DNA from 4 places in the Streptomyces sp. NPDC001508 genome. Region 3 is predicted to be linked to each of the others. Evidence: riboswitches for the same ligand, from Rfam matches in the RefSeq annotation. Region 3 holds a riboswitch; each other region holds the start of a gene.
What was found. A riboswitch is a leader RNA that binds a small molecule or an ion and turns the genes downstream of it on or off. The one in region 3 is predicted to bind S-adenosylmethionine.

Region 1 (3,940 bases), on a different contig from region 3:
CGGCGCGTCCCGGGCGAGCCGCCGTGCGGGCGAGCCGCGGGTCAGCCACAGCGCCACGGCGACCGCGGACACGACGGCCGTCATGGCGCCCACGGCCAGCCCCCAACGCACCCCCGCGTGCTGGGAGATCCAGCCGATGACGGGGCCGCCCACCGGGCTGCCGCCCATGGAGATCACCGTGTAGACCGACATCACCCTGCCGCGCATGGCATCGCTGACCTCCGACTGGACGAAGGCGCTGACGGCCGTGTTGAGCGTCATCAGCGTGAAGCCGGTGGGCAACAGCAGGGCGAGGAAGGCGGGATATGTGGGCATCAGCGCCGCCAGTGCCTCGAACCCGCCGAACAGCAGCGCGCCGACGACGACGGTCCGCACCCGGGGCGTGACCCCGCGCGTCGCGACCACCGTTCCGGCGACCGTGCCGACGGCCAGCGCCGTGTTCATGAAGCCGAGCCCCCGGGAGCCGACGTCGAAGACCCGCCCGGCGAACAGGGTCAGCGTGGTCGGGAAGTTCACCGCGAAGGTCGCGGCCAGACCGAAGACGGTGAACACACCGACGAGTTCGGGCCGGGCCGCCACATAGCGCAGCCCCTCGGCCCCGGCTCCTGTCCACGGGGGCCGGGACGGGCCCACCGTCTGCCGCGCACGTGGCCGGATCGCCAGCAGCCCCGCGAGGACGACGGTGAACGACAAGGCGTTGAGCGCGAACACCCACCCCGTGCCGATCGCCCCGATCAGCACACCGGCGATCGCCGGGCCGATCAGGCGCGCGGCGTTCAGGGACAGGATGTTCAGGCCCGCCGCCTTCGGGATCAGCGCCCGGCCGACCAGTTCGGTGACGAAGGACAGGCGTGCGGGGTTCTCCACCGTGAACACGCAGCCCAGTGCGAAGGACAGGACGTACAGCAGCCACAGCGCGGCATGGCCGAAGAGCACCATCACCGTCAGCAGCAGCGCCTGCACCGCGTACAGGGCCTGCGTCCACAGCAGCAGGGTCCGCCGGTCGTAGCGGTCGGCCATCACCCCGCCCCACAGGCCGAACATCAGCACCGGGGCGAACTGAAGGCCCACGACCCAGCCGAGCGCGGTCCCGCTGTGCGTGAGCGTCAGGACGAACCAGTCCAGCGCTACACCCTGCATGGCGCTGCCGATGTTGGACACCAGACCCGTGCTCCAGTAGATCCGGTAGTCACGCACCCGCAGTGCGGCGAACACCCCTGCCGGGGCGGTGCTGGTGACGGCCATGCGTCTCTTTCCGATGGGTCGGCCACGGGGGCCCGCGCGACGGCGGCCGACGACGACGGTCCGGATCGGCGCGAGGGCACGGCGGGGCGCGTGCGGAGAACGGGCTGAAGGGCGGCGAGCGGTCAGCGACAGGTCTGGTCGAACTGATCGGCGCGGCGGCCCGCCCAGAACGGGTCGAGCAGCAGGGCGCGTGCCTGACCTGCGGTCTCCATGGCCGGATCAAAGCACACGGTCGCAAAAGCGTCCACCATGCGTCCCGGCACCTGAGACGGCCCCTCCTTCTCGAACAGGACGTCGGGTTCCGGCATTGACGTACGACAAGAGCGCTCCGTAGCATCGCGACCGGCATTGAGTGTCAGCGTCAAGCCCTGGCTCGCTGACCGGCAACCCTCCCGCGCGGTGGGGTGCTCCAGGTGAAAGCCCGGCGGAATCACCGACGATTCCCGCAAGCGCGTGGCCCCGGGACCGGGGCGGGAGACGGGGAGGACAGGCATGCGGCACAGTGGTGACCCGGTTGCCTCCTTCGCCGACGCCACGGCGTTCTCCCGGCTTTCACGCCGACGCCATATCGATCTGAAGCGCTCGACCAGCTGCCTGTGTCAGGCCTGACGCGCTCGCCTGCCGCCGGCTGACGTCCGGCGGCTCCGGCTCCCCCGTGCCTTCCCTTCGCCACCGGCTTCCGGTGTCGTCCCCCTGACCCCTGTCTGTACAGCGCTCCCCCGCCGCCGGTGTCGATCCGGCCGGGGCCGCACGCCCATGCGCGGCCGTGCCTCGCACGGCACCCCGCGCCTGGTGACACGAGTAGGAGAACCCCTTCCGTGACAGCATTTCCGGACCTCAGACTTTCCCGACGGGCTCCCCTGGCCGCCCTTTTGACCACCAGTGTTCTGCTGACCGCCTGCGGCTCGGGCGGCGACGGTTCCGGCGGCGGAAGCGGCCAGGCGAAGTCCGGCGGCACCCTGACCTTCGCGGTGGGTTCCGATGCCGGCTGCGTGGATCCGCAGCAGGTCGGCAGCAACGACACCATCTACTCCGTGCGCCAGGTCGTGGACTCGCTGACCGACCAGGATCCCAAGACCGGCAAGATCGTGCCGTGGCTGGCCAAGAGCTGGGACGTCAGCGCCGACGCGAGGACGTTCACCTTCCGTCTGCGGCCCGGTGTCACCTTCAGCGACGGGTCCAAGCTGACCGCGCAGGTGGTCAAGGACAACTTCGACGCGGTGCCGAAGCTCGGCGCCCTGGGAACCCTCGCGCAGGGCTATCTCAGTGGCGTCAGGAGCACCACCGTGGTCGACCCGCTCACCGTCAAGGTGACGTTCAAGGAGCCCAACGCCCAGTTCCTCCAGGCGACATCGACCCACTCGCTGGGCATCGAGTCGTCGGCGAGCGTCAGGAAGACACCGCAGCGAAAGTGCAGCGACGGCGTGATCGGGTCCGGGCCGTTCGTGCTGAAGCAGTATGTGCAGAACCAGTCGGTCACCTTGACCCGACGTACCGGGTACGCCTGGGGCTCCTCGCTGTGGTCCAAGAAGGGCGAGGCCTACCTGGACAACCTGGTGTTCAAGGTGGTGCCCGAGGCGGGCGTCAGGGCCGGCAGCCTCCAGTCCGGGCAGGTGGACGCGGTCAGCAGCGTCGGAAAGGCCAACGAGGCCGCGCTCAAGGGCGGCCAGGTCGCCCTCCAGGGCCGGGCCAACCCCGGCCTGGTGTTCGGCCTGGGGTTCAACAACGCGCGGCCCGTCCTGAAGGACGCGAAGGTGCGCCGGGCCATCCAGTTCGCCATCGACCGGCGGCAGATCGCCGACACCGTGTTCCCGACCGGTACCCGTCCGGCGACCAGCGTTCTGGCGCACACCACACCCGACTACACGAATCTCGCCGGGGACCTCGCCCTGGACGCCGCCAAGGCGAAGTCCCTGCTGGACGCCGCCGGTTGGCGGACCGGCAGCGACGGTGTCCGCGCCAAGGACGGCAAGAAGCTGAGCCTGACCATCACCTGGTTCCCCAACGCGGCCACCAACCAGCCCGCGCTGGAACTGGTCCAGCAGCAACTGAAGGCCGTCGGGATCGACGTGGTGCTCAAGCAGCTCCAGGTCAGCCAGTTCTCCACGACGCTCCAGTCGGGTGACTTCGACGTGGTGTGGGGGAACATCACCCGCGCCGACCCGGACATCCTGCGCAGCTCCTTCTCCACCCGGCTGGCCAACTACTCCCATCTGCCGTCCGGTCCCCTGGACACGGCGCTGTCCGCACAGGCCGCGACCACGGACCCCGAAAAGCGCGGGCAACTGGTGGACGAGGCGCAGAAACTCCTCGTGCGCAACACGTACTACGCGCCGGTGGTGGAGTTGCAGACCCAGCTGGGCGTGTCGAAGAAGGTGCACGACCTCGCCTTCGACTCGGGCAGCCGGATCCAGCTGCACGACACCTGGATCGGCTAGCGCATGCGCCGCTATGTGATCAAACGGCTGGCGCAGGCCGTCGGCGTGCTGTGGGCGGCCTACACGGTGTCGTTCCTGGTGCTGGACTATCTGCCCGGCGACCCGGTCACCGCGATGGCCGGCGCCGGGATGGACTCGGGGCAGGTCGACCCCGCCCAACTCGCCGCGCTGCGGCACGAGTACGGCTTCGACAAGCCGGTGCTCGCGCAGTACGCCGACTATCTCGGCCGGGCGCTGCGCGGAGACTTCGGCGACGC
Region 2 (3,940 bases), on a different contig from region 3:
GTCCGGTCGCCGAGTCCGACCCGGCCGAGCAGGTCACGGGCGAGTTCCTGGGCCGCGGGCCGGGTGAGCCGCCCGGTGGCCACGGGGGCGGCGGCGACGTTGTCCAGCGCGGTCAGATGCGGGAACAGATTGAAGTTCTGGAAGACGAAGCCGATCCGGCTGCGCTGGGCGAGGATCGCCCGCTCGCTCAGTTCCTTCAGCCGCTGGCCGCTGCGTCTGACCCCGATCGGTTCGCCGCCGACGCTGACGTGTCCGATCTCGGGCCGCTCCAGGTGGTTGATCACCCGCAGCAGGGTGGACTTGCCGGACCCGGAGGGGCCGATGACGACGGTGACCTCGCCGGGGCGCACGGTCAGGTCGATGCCGTCGAGGACACGGTGGGCGCCGTACCACTTGTGCACGTTGTGCACCTCCAGGGCGACGGGGGCCTGGGCGGTGTGCGGGCCTGCGGTCATACGGCGGCCTCCCGGCGCAGTCGGGCGCGCAGTCCGGCGAGGCCGGAGCGGGCGCGCTGCCAGGGCGTCGGCGGCAGGGTGCGGGTGGCGCCCCGGGCGAAGTACCGCTCGACATAGAACTGGACGACGGACACGACACTGGTGAGGATCAGGTACCAGACGGTGGCGACCAGCAGCAGCGGCACGATGTCACCGGGGTAGGTGCTGCCCATGGTCTGCACCGCGCCGAACAGGTCGAGCAGCGACACATAGAACACCAGGGACGTGCTCTTGATCAGGCCGATGAGCTGGTTGACATAGTTCGGGGTGATGGACCTGAGGGCCTGCGGGAACACGATCCGGGTGAACTGGTAGCGCTTCGGCAGGCCGAGCGCGGCGGCGGCCTCGTGCTGGCCCTGGTCGACGGAGAGGATGCCGCCGCGGACCACCTCGGAGGCGTACGCCGCCTCGTTGAGGCCGAGCCCGACCACGGCGACCGCCATGTCGGTGGCCAGTCTCGACTCGTCGAAGGTGACGAAGGCGGGTCCGAAGGGGACGCCGAGGCTCACCGTCCGGTACAGGGCCGAGAAGTTGTAGAGGAAGATCAGTACGACGATGAGCGGCACGGACCGGAACAGCCAGGTGTACGTCCAGCTGACGGCGCGCAGCACGGGGCTTCCGGAGAGCCGGCCGAGGGCCAGCAGGATGCCGCCGAGCAGGCCCAGCACGGCGCTGAGCGCGGTCACTTCGAGGGTGATGAGCAGGCCGTCGAGGATGGTGGGGCGCAGAAACCAGTAGCGGAAGCGGTCCCACTGGTAGAAGGGGTTCGTGGCCAGTCCGTGCGCGATCTGCGCCACGACCACCAGCACGACGACCGTGACGGCCCATCGGCCGGGACGGCGCAGCGGCACGACTCGCTGGGCGGACAGGGTTTTTGACGATGTGTCGGCTGGCGGCGGCGCGGTGAGGGACACGGCGCCGCCCGGGGGTTCGGTCATGGCGGGCTCCGGTGGGATCGGGGCACCCCCAGGCCGGCGGCGCGACCCGTGTGGCTGCGACGGCGCTACGCCGGCGGCGTTGAGCCGACGGCGCCATGGCGCGGCGCGGTGCACGGGAGGGGCACGGGGACCGGGGAGGGGCGGGCAGCGGCACACCGCTCGGTCGGTGTGCGTCGGGAACGCGGGGGCCGGAAGTGGCGTCAGCCCCGGCGACGGGCAGGGCCCGAAGCGGTACACAGTGCGCTGTTCACGCGAAGCAGGTCGACCGCCCGGTCGGCGACGAGCAGACCCGCGTACGGATGTACGCAGCTTTGGGTGCGGCCGGCGGCCGTCCCGTCGGCTGCGTACATGTCCGTCACTCGCGTTACTCGCATTTCCGGCCCCTGCGGGGCCCTCGCGCTTACCGAAGCGTCATCCGGTCCGGTCGTCACCTGGGGCACCCCACCGCGGCGCGAGGGTTGCCGGCCAGCGAGCCAGGGCTTGTCGCTGACACTCATGACCGTGCTGAGCGGTAAGTAAGGCAGTTGGGCGGACGTATGTCAACGCCCGTCCGCTGGATGGACCGGTCGCCGCGCCGCTCAACCGCGCCGGGAACCGGGGGCGCCGGCCGCGTGCCGCGCCCAGTCCAGGATCTGCACGGCCGAGCCGGCCGCCTCAAGGCCCGCGCAACGGGCGTGATGACGACGGGCGATGCCGTCCAGGTCGAGGTGCGCGCCGAAGGCGGGCCGGGCCGCCAGCCGCCGGGCGTGCGCCCACAGCGCCGGATGATCGGCCACGCGGTGCACGGCGGCGGCGTCGAGGTGGTGGCGGTGCACGGTGTCGAGTTGCACCAGGGCGACCCACAACTCGACGTCGGCGGCGGTGAGTTTGTCGCCGACGAGGAACTCCCGCCCGGCGAGCCGCCGTTCCAGTTGGGCCAGGGTGCCGAGCAGGACGTCGAGCGCCGCGGCCCGCTCGGCCGCGTCCGCGCCGGCCCGGCCCGCCCGCTGTGCGGCCTCCTCGATGCCCTGCGCGCACAGCCGCTCGATCTCCTCGATCGCGGCCTCGGCGCCGCACGGGTAGAGCCGGTCGCGCCCGTCGCCGAAGCAGCGGTCCAGGTCGCGCAGGATGTCCGGGGCGTGGGTGCTGACGATCCGCCCCGACCAGTCGTCGCTGAGCACCGGCGCGAGCGCCGGCCCGGGGTAGCGGTGCGCGCTCGCCTCGTACAGCGGGCGCAACGCCGAGTGTCCGCCCCCGGGACAGTCGGGGACGGCGTCGAGGAAGGTGACCGGACAGATGTCGTCGAGGGCGAGGAGGCTGTGGCCCACGGCTATCCGCAGGCCGTCGGGACAGGCCGTCGTGAGGTGGAGCCGGTAGCGGCGCGGCACGGCGTAGTGGCCGCTGCGCGCGTCCCGGCCGATCCTGCCCCGGAAGCGTGCGGTCCGCTGGGCGGACGGGACGGCGGCGAGCGGCGTGCTGGACGTGGACATGCGTCTCCCCGGGTGCGAGCGCGCGGGTGTGCGCGGCTGAAGCGTCGTCGGTCGGTGGGTGCGAGGGGCCCCGGTCGGCCGGGAGCGCGGGACGGTCAGCCGCAAAGACTGATCGCGCTGCAGACCCGCAGCAGGTCGATGTGCCGGCGGGAGGTCAGCAGGGGCAGCGACGGCGCACGGCGGCCACGGCCGGTGCTCGTCCCACGGCGGCCCATCTTTTCCCTACCTTTTCACTAGGATTCCCTTCTGGAGTGTCGATCCGCGCCCACAGGCACGTCAAGGGGGCGTCCACCCCTGGAACACCGGCGCCTTTGGAGGGCCTGGCCGGCCCCTCGCGGGTCGGGTTCCATACCGGTCCGACGGCGCCGGACACCGAGGGGCGCGCCCCGTACGCCGACGATGCGGGCCTGGCCGTCCCGGCACCGGGTCGCGGCGTCGGCCGTGGCCGGCTCGCCGGTTCACCCGAACGGTCCGGTCACGCTGGTCGGCCGGGCGGTCCGGTGGTGGCGTGGAGGGACGTACCGCGTTGCGAGGAGGCAGCCCCGATGAACCGTCCGTACCGTCCCGCGCGTGTCCTCGCCTCGGCCCTGGCCGCCGGGTCACTGCTGGCCGCGGGCGCCTGCTCGGACGCCGACGGCGCCTCCGACACGGTGTCCGCCTCCCCCGCCGCCGAGCGGTCCCCGGATGCCGTGGCCGATCCCGGACGGGCCCCGAGCCCGTCCGCCACCCCCGCGCTCACCAGGGCGGGCGCGAAGGCCGCGCTGATCACCGCGGCCGATCTTGAGGACGACTGGACGCAGGCGAACGACGCCGCCTCCTGGCGCGACAAGCTGCTGCTGGGCAAGGTCGACATCGCCGCGTTCCTCAAGGGGAAGGCCGCCGCGGCCGACTGCCAGCGGCTCCTCCACAGCCTGTACTCCGACAGCCTGCTGGGCCGCGCTCCCGGCGCCTCGGCGCTCACCGGGTTCACGGATCCGCGGGCCCGGCTGCTGTACCAGGTCGGCGACTACGGCGAGGCTTCGGTGAAGAAGTCCCTGGA
Region 3 (3,940 bases):
GCTGCCCTTCTGGGCGGGCCTGCAATGGGTGGCGGCGCGGCAGGCCACCCAAGGGCCCGGGGTTGCGTACCTGGCCCATCTGGTGGGCTTCGCGCTGGGCTTCGTCTTCGCGTGGGTGCGGTTCGGGCGTCGGGCTAGAGTGAAGTCCGCCCCAGCTCCGGCTCCCGAGGGAGAAGACCAGCCGTGATCACCGCGATCGTGCTCATCAAGACCAGCGTGGACCGGATTCCCGAGATCGCCGAGCAGATCGCTGCGCTGGAGAACGTCAGCGAGGTCTTCTCGGTCACCGGCACCTACGATCTGATCGCCATGGTCCGGGTCGGCCGGCACGAGGACCTCGCGGAGGTCATTCCCGGCCGCATCAGCAAGATCGGGGGCGTGGAGGCCACGGACACCCACGTGGCCTTCCGCACCTACTCCCAGCACGACCTGGAAGCGGCCTTCGCTCTCGGCCTGGACAACTAGCTCCGCCAGGCGCTCCGCTGGTAACGCCGCTATGTGGGTTCCGTCGGCTGCGGGTCCCTCCGGGGGATTCGCCGTCTGTTGACTGCCGCGCCGTCGTGACTGGGCGCGCCGTTCCCCGGCTCCCCGGGGGTATCCGTCGGCCCTCGACTGCCGCGCCGTTCCCCGCGCCCCCCTCCGGGGGTATCCGCCGGCCCTCGGCTGCGGCGCCGTCGTGGCTGGGCGCGCCGTTCCCCGCGCCCCCTCCCGGGGTGACTGCCGTCCGTTTGCTGCCGCGCCATCGTGGTTCATCGCGCAGTTCCCCGCGCCCCCTCCCGGGGGATCCGCCGGCCCTCGGCTGACACGCCATCGTGGCTGGGCGCGCCGTTCCCCGGCCCCCTCCCGGGGCATCCGCACGCCGTCGGTTGTGTGGTGTCGGGGCTGGGTGGGGGGGGCTTCGGGCATGGTTTGGAGGGGCTGGGGGGTGGGTTAGGTGGTGGGGACGCAGCGGCCGTTTTCTGTGTGGTAGTGCCACTTCGCGCCGTCGCGGACGAGTTGCTTCACGGCGGTCACGAAGCGTTCGACGTGTTCGTCGGGCGTGCCCGCGCCGAAGCTGACGCGGATCGCGTTGAGGGACTTCTCGCCGGGCGCGGCCTCCGGGGCGCCGCACTCGCCCTGGGACTGCGGGTCGCTGCCCAGGAGGGTGCGGACGAGCGGGTGGGCGCAGAAGAGCCCGTCGCGGACGCCGATGCCGTACTCGGCGGAGAGCGCGGCCGCGAAGTGGGAGCTGTTCCAGCCGTCGACCACGAAGGAGATCACGCCGACCCGGGGGGCGTCCTCGCCGAAGAGGGAGAGGACGCGCACCTCGGGGACCTCGGCGAGACCCGCGCGGACCGTGTCGATCAGGTGCCGCTCGCGGGCGACCAGGGTGTCGAAGCCGGCCTCCGTGAGGGCCTTGCAGGCAGAGGCGACGGCGTAGGCGCCGATCACGTTCGGCGAGCCGGCCTCATGGCGGGCAGCCGTCTCATGCCACTCCACGGCCACACCCCCGTCCGCCCGCCGGGTGACCGTACGGCTCGCGCCACCGCCCGCGAGGTACGGCTCGGCCGCGCGCAGCCAGTCGGCGCGGCCGGCGAGCACGCCCGTCCCGAACGGCGCGTACAGCTTGTGCCCGGAGAAGGCGACCCAGTCGACGTCGAGGTCCTTCACCGACACCGGGTGGTGCGGGGCGAGCTGGGCGGCGTCGAGGACGATCCGGGCGCCGTGCGCATGCGCGGCGGCTGCCAGCTCGCGCACCGGCCACAGCTCCCCGGTGACGTTGGAGGCGCCGGTGACGCAGACCAGCGCCGGGCCCTGCCCGTCACGGCCGGCCAGCGCCGCCTCGAGGGTCGCGACGGCCTGCGCAGGGGTGCGCGGTGCGTCGAGGTAACTGACCTGGGCGTCCTTCCAGGGCAGCAGTGAGGCGTGGTGCTCGGTCTCGAAGACGAAGACCTGACAGCCGGCCGGGAGCACGGCCGCCAGCAGGTTGAGCGAGTCGGTGGTGGAACGGGTGAAGACCAGCTGGTCGTCGGGGCGGCAGTCCAGGAACTCGGCGACGGTGGCGCGGGCGTTCTCGAACAGGTCGGTGGACAGTTGCGAGAGGTAGCCGGCGCCGCGGTGCACGCTGCCGTAGTAGGGGGCGTAGGCGGCCACGTCGTCCCAGACCCGCTGGAGGGCGGGGGCGCTGGCCGCGTAGTCGAGGGCGGCGTAGGTGACCTCGCCGCCGGTGACGAGCGGCACGGTGACATCGCGGCCGAGGACGGGCAGCGGGGCGCGAACGGACTGGGCGGAGGCAGCGGTGGAGACGGACATGGCTCAACTCCCGTGAAAGCAGGCGGAATTCACCACGCGAGGCACAACTGCGGCATCGGGCAGGGCTCGGCGTGGGGAGGAAAAGGGGGTATGCGGAGGCGGGGCTCTGCGGCCCTATCGCATTCGCTTGCTCACGAGAGGCTCCCTCGACGACCAGGACCCCTGGGCTTGTCACTCAACAGAGTGCGAGGGGTCCGCGCTTGCCGCAGACCTCGCTGCCTACGGCCTGGTCTTCACCCGGGGCACCCCGCCACGGACGGAGGGTTGCCGGACAGTCGGCCGGGGCCGAATGACTGTCGCTCATGACCTGATGGACATCCTGCCACACGATCATCGATGCGCAAGACGCGGTCCGGATCGTGGACCGCGTCCTGCGTCACATCGTCGTACGGGACTTCACGCGTGGCTGGCGGCGGCCCAGCGTTCGAGCGTCCGGCGGGCCGCGCCGGAGTCGATCGACTCGGCCGCCTTCGCCATGCCGTCCCGGATCTGCTCGGCCAGCGGCCCGCTTCCCGGGTCCAGGGCGACCAGGGCCGCCGCCGAGTTCAGCAGCACGGCGTCCCGCACCGGGCCCGTCTCGCCGTCCAGCAGCCGCCGGGCCACCCCCGCGTTGTAGGCGGGGTCGGCGCCGCGCAGCGCCGCCACGGGGACCAGGTCGAGGCCGACCTCGCGCGGGTCGAAGGCGTCCTCGGTGACCTTGCCGTCGCGCACCACCCAGACCCGGGAGGTGGCGGTGGTCGTCAGCTCGTCCAGGCCGTCGTCCCCGCGGAAGACCAGCGCGGACGAGCCGCGTTCGGCCAGCACCCCGGCGATGAGCCCCGCCATCCGGGTGTCGAAGCAGCCGATCGCGGAGGCGGTGACCCGGGCCGGATTGGTCAGCGGGCCGAGGAGGTTGAACGAGGTCGGAATCCCGAGGTCCCGCCGGACGGCGCCGACGAACCGCATCGAGGGGTGGAAGGTGGCCGCGAAGCAGAAGGTGATTCCGGCCTCCTCGACCACCCGCGCCACCCGTTGCGGCGTCAGATCCAGGTTGATGCCGAGCTGTTCGAGCACGTCGGAGGATCCGCTCGCCGAGGAGGAGGCCCGGTTGCCGTGCTTGACGACCTTCGCGCCGGTCCCCGCGAGCACGATGGCGGACATCGTGGAGATATTGACCGTCTTGGCCCGGTCGCCGCCCGTGCCGACGATGTCGACGGCCGGACCGGGGATGTGCAGCGGCTTGGCGTGCTGGTACATCGCCTCGACCAGGCCGGTGATCTCCTCGACCGTCTCCCCCTTGGCCCGCAGCGCCACCAGGAAGCCGGCGATCTGGGCGTCCGCGGCCTCGCCGGACATGATGCGGTCCATGGCCCAGGCCGTGTCACCGGCGCTCAGGTCCTGGCCGCCGAGCAGCGTGCTCAACAGGTCGGGCCAGGAGCGGCCCGCCGCGGTGTCGCCTCCAGCGGGGGTCACAGCGCTCATCAGCCGCTCCGGTCATCGGTCGTCGTCAGCTACGGATCGGCTCCACCCTATCCATCCGGCGGACGCGCGAGGGACCCCGTCCGAACACCGGACGGGGTCCCTCGTGTGTGGCGTGGCGTGCGCAGCGATCAGTGGTGGCCGTGGCCGCTCGTGATCTCCTTGTACTCCTCGACGGTGGGCTTCGGGA
Region 4 (3,940 bases), on a different contig from region 3:
CCGCGCCACCGTACTCGGCGGGCACGCGGATGCCCAGCAGCCCCGAGTCCGACAGCAGACGGGCCGCGTCATACGGGAAACGCCCCTCGCGGTCGCGCCCCGCCGCCCCCGGCGCGAGTTCGGCGGCGAGCCGGCTCGCCGCCTGAACGGCCTCGGCGGCCGAGGACAGGACGGGCACGTGTGCGGAACTCATAGGGAAACCTCCCGGAAGACGGCGGCGGGACGGGTGCCTGCCACCCGGCCGCCCCGGCCGAGCAGCCGGTGCCGGTGGCTGCCCGGTTCGTACGCGGTGCGGTACAGGCCGCGCCGCTGCAGGATCGTATGACGGACTCGATGAACTCGGTGAATTCGTGGGGAATGAGGAACTCGTGCAGATTGAATCCGTCGACACCGGCCGTCCGCGCGATACGGGCTGTGCCGTCGGCGATCCGGGCGGGTCTGCCGACCAGGGTCTCCAAATACGGGCTCAGCTCCGTCAGACGGCGTACGACGTCGGCCACCCTGGCCGGCCGCCACACAGTGTGCCGTCATCTGTCGGAACGAAGACCATCGCCGCCGGGCGAAACGCAGTCCTTGACAGCCGACCCGGCATCCAGCCTCCCAGAGATCGCGGACGTGAAATCCGAAAGGCATCGTAAACGCTGACCGGATTGATTTGTCTTCGGTTTCACACTCTGGAATCCGCGCCAATCCGACCCTGTTCGGCCCGTTGATTCCGGGCCTCGGACGGCGATTACGCGGGATTACGCGGCGACGCGTACGCCTCTCGCGGTCGGCCCGCGTCCACGCCGCCACCGTCAGTCGGCCCGGGTGAAGTCGCCGGTGAAGTCGAGGAAGTTGGCACTCGCCGGGAAGTACGCGTGTGTCACCTCAAGGAGGACACCCCCGGTGTCGCTGAGCCGTCGCTCGAACCGGAAGACCGGTTCGCTGTCGCCGATACGGATGAGCGCGGCGAGCTGCCGATCACCTTCCACGACTTCCGCGGTGACGGCCACACTCCCGAGTGCCGTCCCGTAGGCCTCCATGAAGTACTCGCCAAGAGGTTGGTCGGCCTGTCGGCGTGACCGGTCCTGCGCGTACAGCTTCGACAGCCTGCCGAGCAAGCCGGCGTCGACGGCCCTGGCGAAGGTTATTTCAAAACACAGGGCGTCACCGTGGCCCAGTAGCCGCTCGATCGTCACCGCCTCGGTCGCGGACGGCCCCTCGTCGAACAGTCCGGGCGGAGTGGGGCAGGTGGTGATCTCCAGCAGCGCCACCGTCGGGTCGAGATTGCGGACACGGAAGAGTTGACCGACGTCCACGCGGCTGGGGCCGCGCCTCACCACCGTGCCCCTGCGTGGCGCTCGCTCGACCAGCCGGTCGTCGCGCAGACGCTGGAGCGCCAGTCGGACCGCGTCGCGCGGGGCGGCGAGCGCACGGCCCAGCTTCACCTCGTCCAGCCGCGAGCCCGAAGGCACCCGGCCGTCCCGTATACCCGAACGCAAGGCGCCGTAGATACGTTGGGTGACGGGCATCAGAACCTCCGCTTTGGCCGAAGCCGGCCTGTTTCCTTCCGGGTGTGACATCCCATGGCGGTCGCGGAACATGGGCAGCGGGCCGACGGCACCACGCAGGGCGCTGGGGGAGACACATACCGGCAGCCGTGGCCGGCGAAGGCCGCCGGCCGGCCATGAGACGAAGTGTCAGACGAGACACAGACAGCTGGTGAAGCGCTGAAGACCGATGTGGCGTCGGCGGGAGAGCCGGGAGAACACCGTGGCGACGGCGAAGGAGGCCCTGGGCTCATCGCTGTGCCGCATCCCGGTCCTCCATGTTTCCCGCCCCCGGTCCCGGGGGCACGCGCTTGCAGGACATGTGGGTGGTCCTGCCGGGCTTTCACCTGGAGCACCCCACCGCGGGGGAGGGTTGCCGGTCAGCGAGCCAGGGCTTGACGCTGACACTCAATGCCGGACGTGATCGTACGGAGCGGTGTTGTCATGCGTCAATCCCCGATGACGGCCACCACCGGGTGCGGTGCGCGTCGGCATCGCCGACGAGCCCGTCCCGGAACCGCGGAGCCGCGGTATCCACCGCGGCGCGGGTCACGACGACGGTGGCCGGGCGACCGCGGGAGCGGCGTGGGCCGGTCAGGAGCCGCCGCGCTCGTGCGGGATCTTCTGGCCGGTCTCGATCGCCACGGGAAGCCGGTTCTCGGCCGGTGGCAGCGGGCAGGTCGCCAGGTCCGTGTAGGCGCACGGCAGATTGGCGGCGCGGTTGAAGTCCAGTACGACGCCGCCGTCGGCGGCGGGCGGCTCCACGGCCAGGACCCGGTTGGCGGCATAGGTGGTGACCCCGGAGGTCGCGTCGGTGAACAGTACTGTCAGCCGGCCCGCACCGCGCCCGGGGAAGGCGGTCAGGGACAACCGGCGCCCGTCCAGCTCGAACTCGATCCTGCCCGGGGCGTCGTACACATGCTCGAGGCCCTCCACCGCGGCGCCCACGGTGGTCGGCCGCGGCTCGTCGAAGGGCAGATAACGGCCCTTCACCACCCAGCGCGGATGGGGCGGGTAGGCGGGTGTCCCGGTGAAGGCGGCACGCAACGGCGCGTCCGGGTGCCGGGGACGCACGATGTCGTGCCCGCCACGCTTGGCGACCTCGATCACGGCGTCTTTCCAGACCGCGTCGACACCGCCGCGCTCGGGAAGCACGCCGAAACGGTGCTCGCCCCGCACCGGTGTTCCCTGGACGACCAGTTCCTCTCCGTCGTCCAGGGTGACGACGACCCCGTCGCGGCCGGTACGCCAGACACCGGGGGCGTCGGGGAAGCGCTGCGGCCGGTCGTCGAGCCAGTGCAGGGCGGTGATCGCCAGAAAACCGTGCGGATCGGCGAGCCGGGCCTCCTGGGCGCGGTACCAGTCCAGCCATTCCTCGGTGAAGGCATGGAGATCCGTCGGGGTGACATCGGTGGTCATGGGTGCTCCCTCGTTCCGCGAGGCCCGGCCTCGCCATGGTGTGCGGTCAGGTATCCGGTCGGCGGCCCGCCGTCGGGCACTCAGCCGGCGAGTTCGCCGAGGAGCGCCCAGGTGCGCCGCCGGTCCGCCTCCCCGGCGATCTCGGTGCCCGAGAAGACGACCTCGGTGGCTCCGGCGTCCCGGTACCGCCGTACCTCGGCGGCGACCGTCTTCTCGTCGCCGATCACGGCCACGTCGGCGGCCCGCCGGGCGGCGGAGAGTTCGATGACCCGTGCGTAGGACGGGATCTGTTCGTAGAACGCCAGTTGCTCGGTGGCCTTGGCCCGCACCGCCTCCACGTCGTCCGTGACCACGCCGGGCACCAGGGCCACGATCCGGGGCGCGGGCCGGCCGGCGGCCTCGGCCGCGGCCGTCAGGGCGGGCACGATGTGTTCCGCCAGGGCGCGTGGCCCGGCCAGATAGGGGAGGATCCCGTCCGCCAGCTCACCGCTGACGCGCAGCGCCTGCGGGCCCATCGCGGCGACCAGCAGGGGAACGCCGTTCTCGGCCCCCGGTACGCGCGCGGGGATCGGCGGGGCCGCGGTGAGCAGCTCACCGTGGAAGTCGGCCGTGCCGGTGTCCGTCAACTGCCGCAGGGCGGTGAGGAATTCACGCAGGCGGGCGATGGGCCGTGCGAAGGGCAGTCCGAAGCCGGTCTCCGTGAGCAGCCTGGTGCCCAGGGCCAGCCCGAGGTGGTAGCGGCCGTGCGTCGCGGCCTGGGCGGTCTGGGCCTGGCTGGAGACGAGCAGCGGGTGCCGGCCGAAGACGGGGATCGCGGAGGTCCCCACGTGCAGTCCGGGTACCTCGCGCCCGGCGATCGCCGCGAGTTGGGGTGAGTCCGCGCCGAAGGTCTGCCCGAACCAGGCCGAGCGCAGACCGGCCGCCGCGGCCTCGCGGGCCAGCTCCACAGTGGTGTCGACCTGGTTGTCGGCGTCGGACGCGTTGAGTGC

Region 1: another riboswitch for S-adenosylmethionine. It lies ahead of ABT245_RS33140 (putative leader peptide); the one in region 3 lies ahead of ABT245_RS04285 (aminotransferase class V-fold PLP-dependent enzyme).
Region 2: another riboswitch for S-adenosylmethionine. It lies ahead of ABT245_RS39785 (amino acid ABC transporter permease); the one in region 3 lies ahead of ABT245_RS04285 (aminotransferase class V-fold PLP-dependent enzyme).
Region 4: another riboswitch for S-adenosylmethionine. It lies ahead of ABT245_RS46095 (putative leader peptide); the one in region 3 lies ahead of ABT245_RS04285 (aminotransferase class V-fold PLP-dependent enzyme).

The regions. Positions count from the first base shown of each region.
Region 1 covers NZ_JBEPAP010000050.1:8,666-12,605, forward strand. The annotation lists gene ABT245_RS33130 (MFS transporter) at 1-1,245, opposite strand, end outside; gene ABT245_RS33135 (hypothetical protein) at 1,368-1,553, opposite strand; SAM riboswitch class IV at 1,590-1,703, shown strand; gene ABT245_RS33140 (putative leader peptide) at 1,738-1,854, shown strand; gene ABT245_RS33145 (ABC transporter substrate-binding protein) at 2,064-3,683, shown strand; gene ABT245_RS33150 (ABC transporter permease) at 3,687-3,940, shown strand, end outside.
Region 2 covers NZ_JBEPAP010000075.1:32,085-36,024, reverse strand. The annotation lists gene ABT245_RS39790 (amino acid ABC transporter ATP-binding protein) at 1-455, opposite strand, end outside; gene ABT245_RS39785 (amino acid ABC transporter permease) at 452-1,432, opposite strand; SAM riboswitch class IV at 1,824-1,933, opposite strand; gene ABT245_RS39780 (glutathione S-transferase C-terminal domain-containing protein) at 2,011-2,901, opposite strand; gene ABT245_RS39775 (putative leader peptide) at 2,997-3,116, opposite strand; gene ABT245_RS39770 (hypothetical protein) at 3,447-3,940, shown strand, end outside.
Region 3 covers NZ_JBEPAP010000003.1:45,824-49,763, forward strand. The annotation lists gene ABT245_RS04275 (rhomboid family intramembrane serine protease) at 1-187, shown strand, start outside; gene ABT245_RS04280 (Lrp/AsnC family transcriptional regulator) at 184-465, shown strand; gene ABT245_RS04285 (aminotransferase class V-fold PLP-dependent enzyme) at 931-2,292, opposite strand; SAM riboswitch class IV at 2,484-2,600, opposite strand; gene trpD (anthranilate phosphoribosyltransferase) at 2,689-3,753, opposite strand; gene qcrB (cytochrome bc1 complex cytochrome b subunit) at 3,882-3,940, opposite strand, start outside.
Region 4 covers NZ_JBEPAP010000016.1:4,274-8,213, forward strand. The annotation lists gene ABT245_RS16945 (acyl-CoA dehydrogenase family protein) at 1-193, opposite strand, end outside; gene ABT245_RS16950 (GntR family transcriptional regulator) at 798-1,514, opposite strand; gene ABT245_RS46095 (putative leader peptide) at 1,683-1,799, opposite strand; SAM riboswitch class IV at 1,835-1,948, opposite strand; gene ABT245_RS16955 (DUF1684 domain-containing protein) at 2,127-2,951, opposite strand; gene ABT245_RS16960 (LLM class F420-dependent oxidoreductase) at 3,032-3,940, opposite strand, start outside.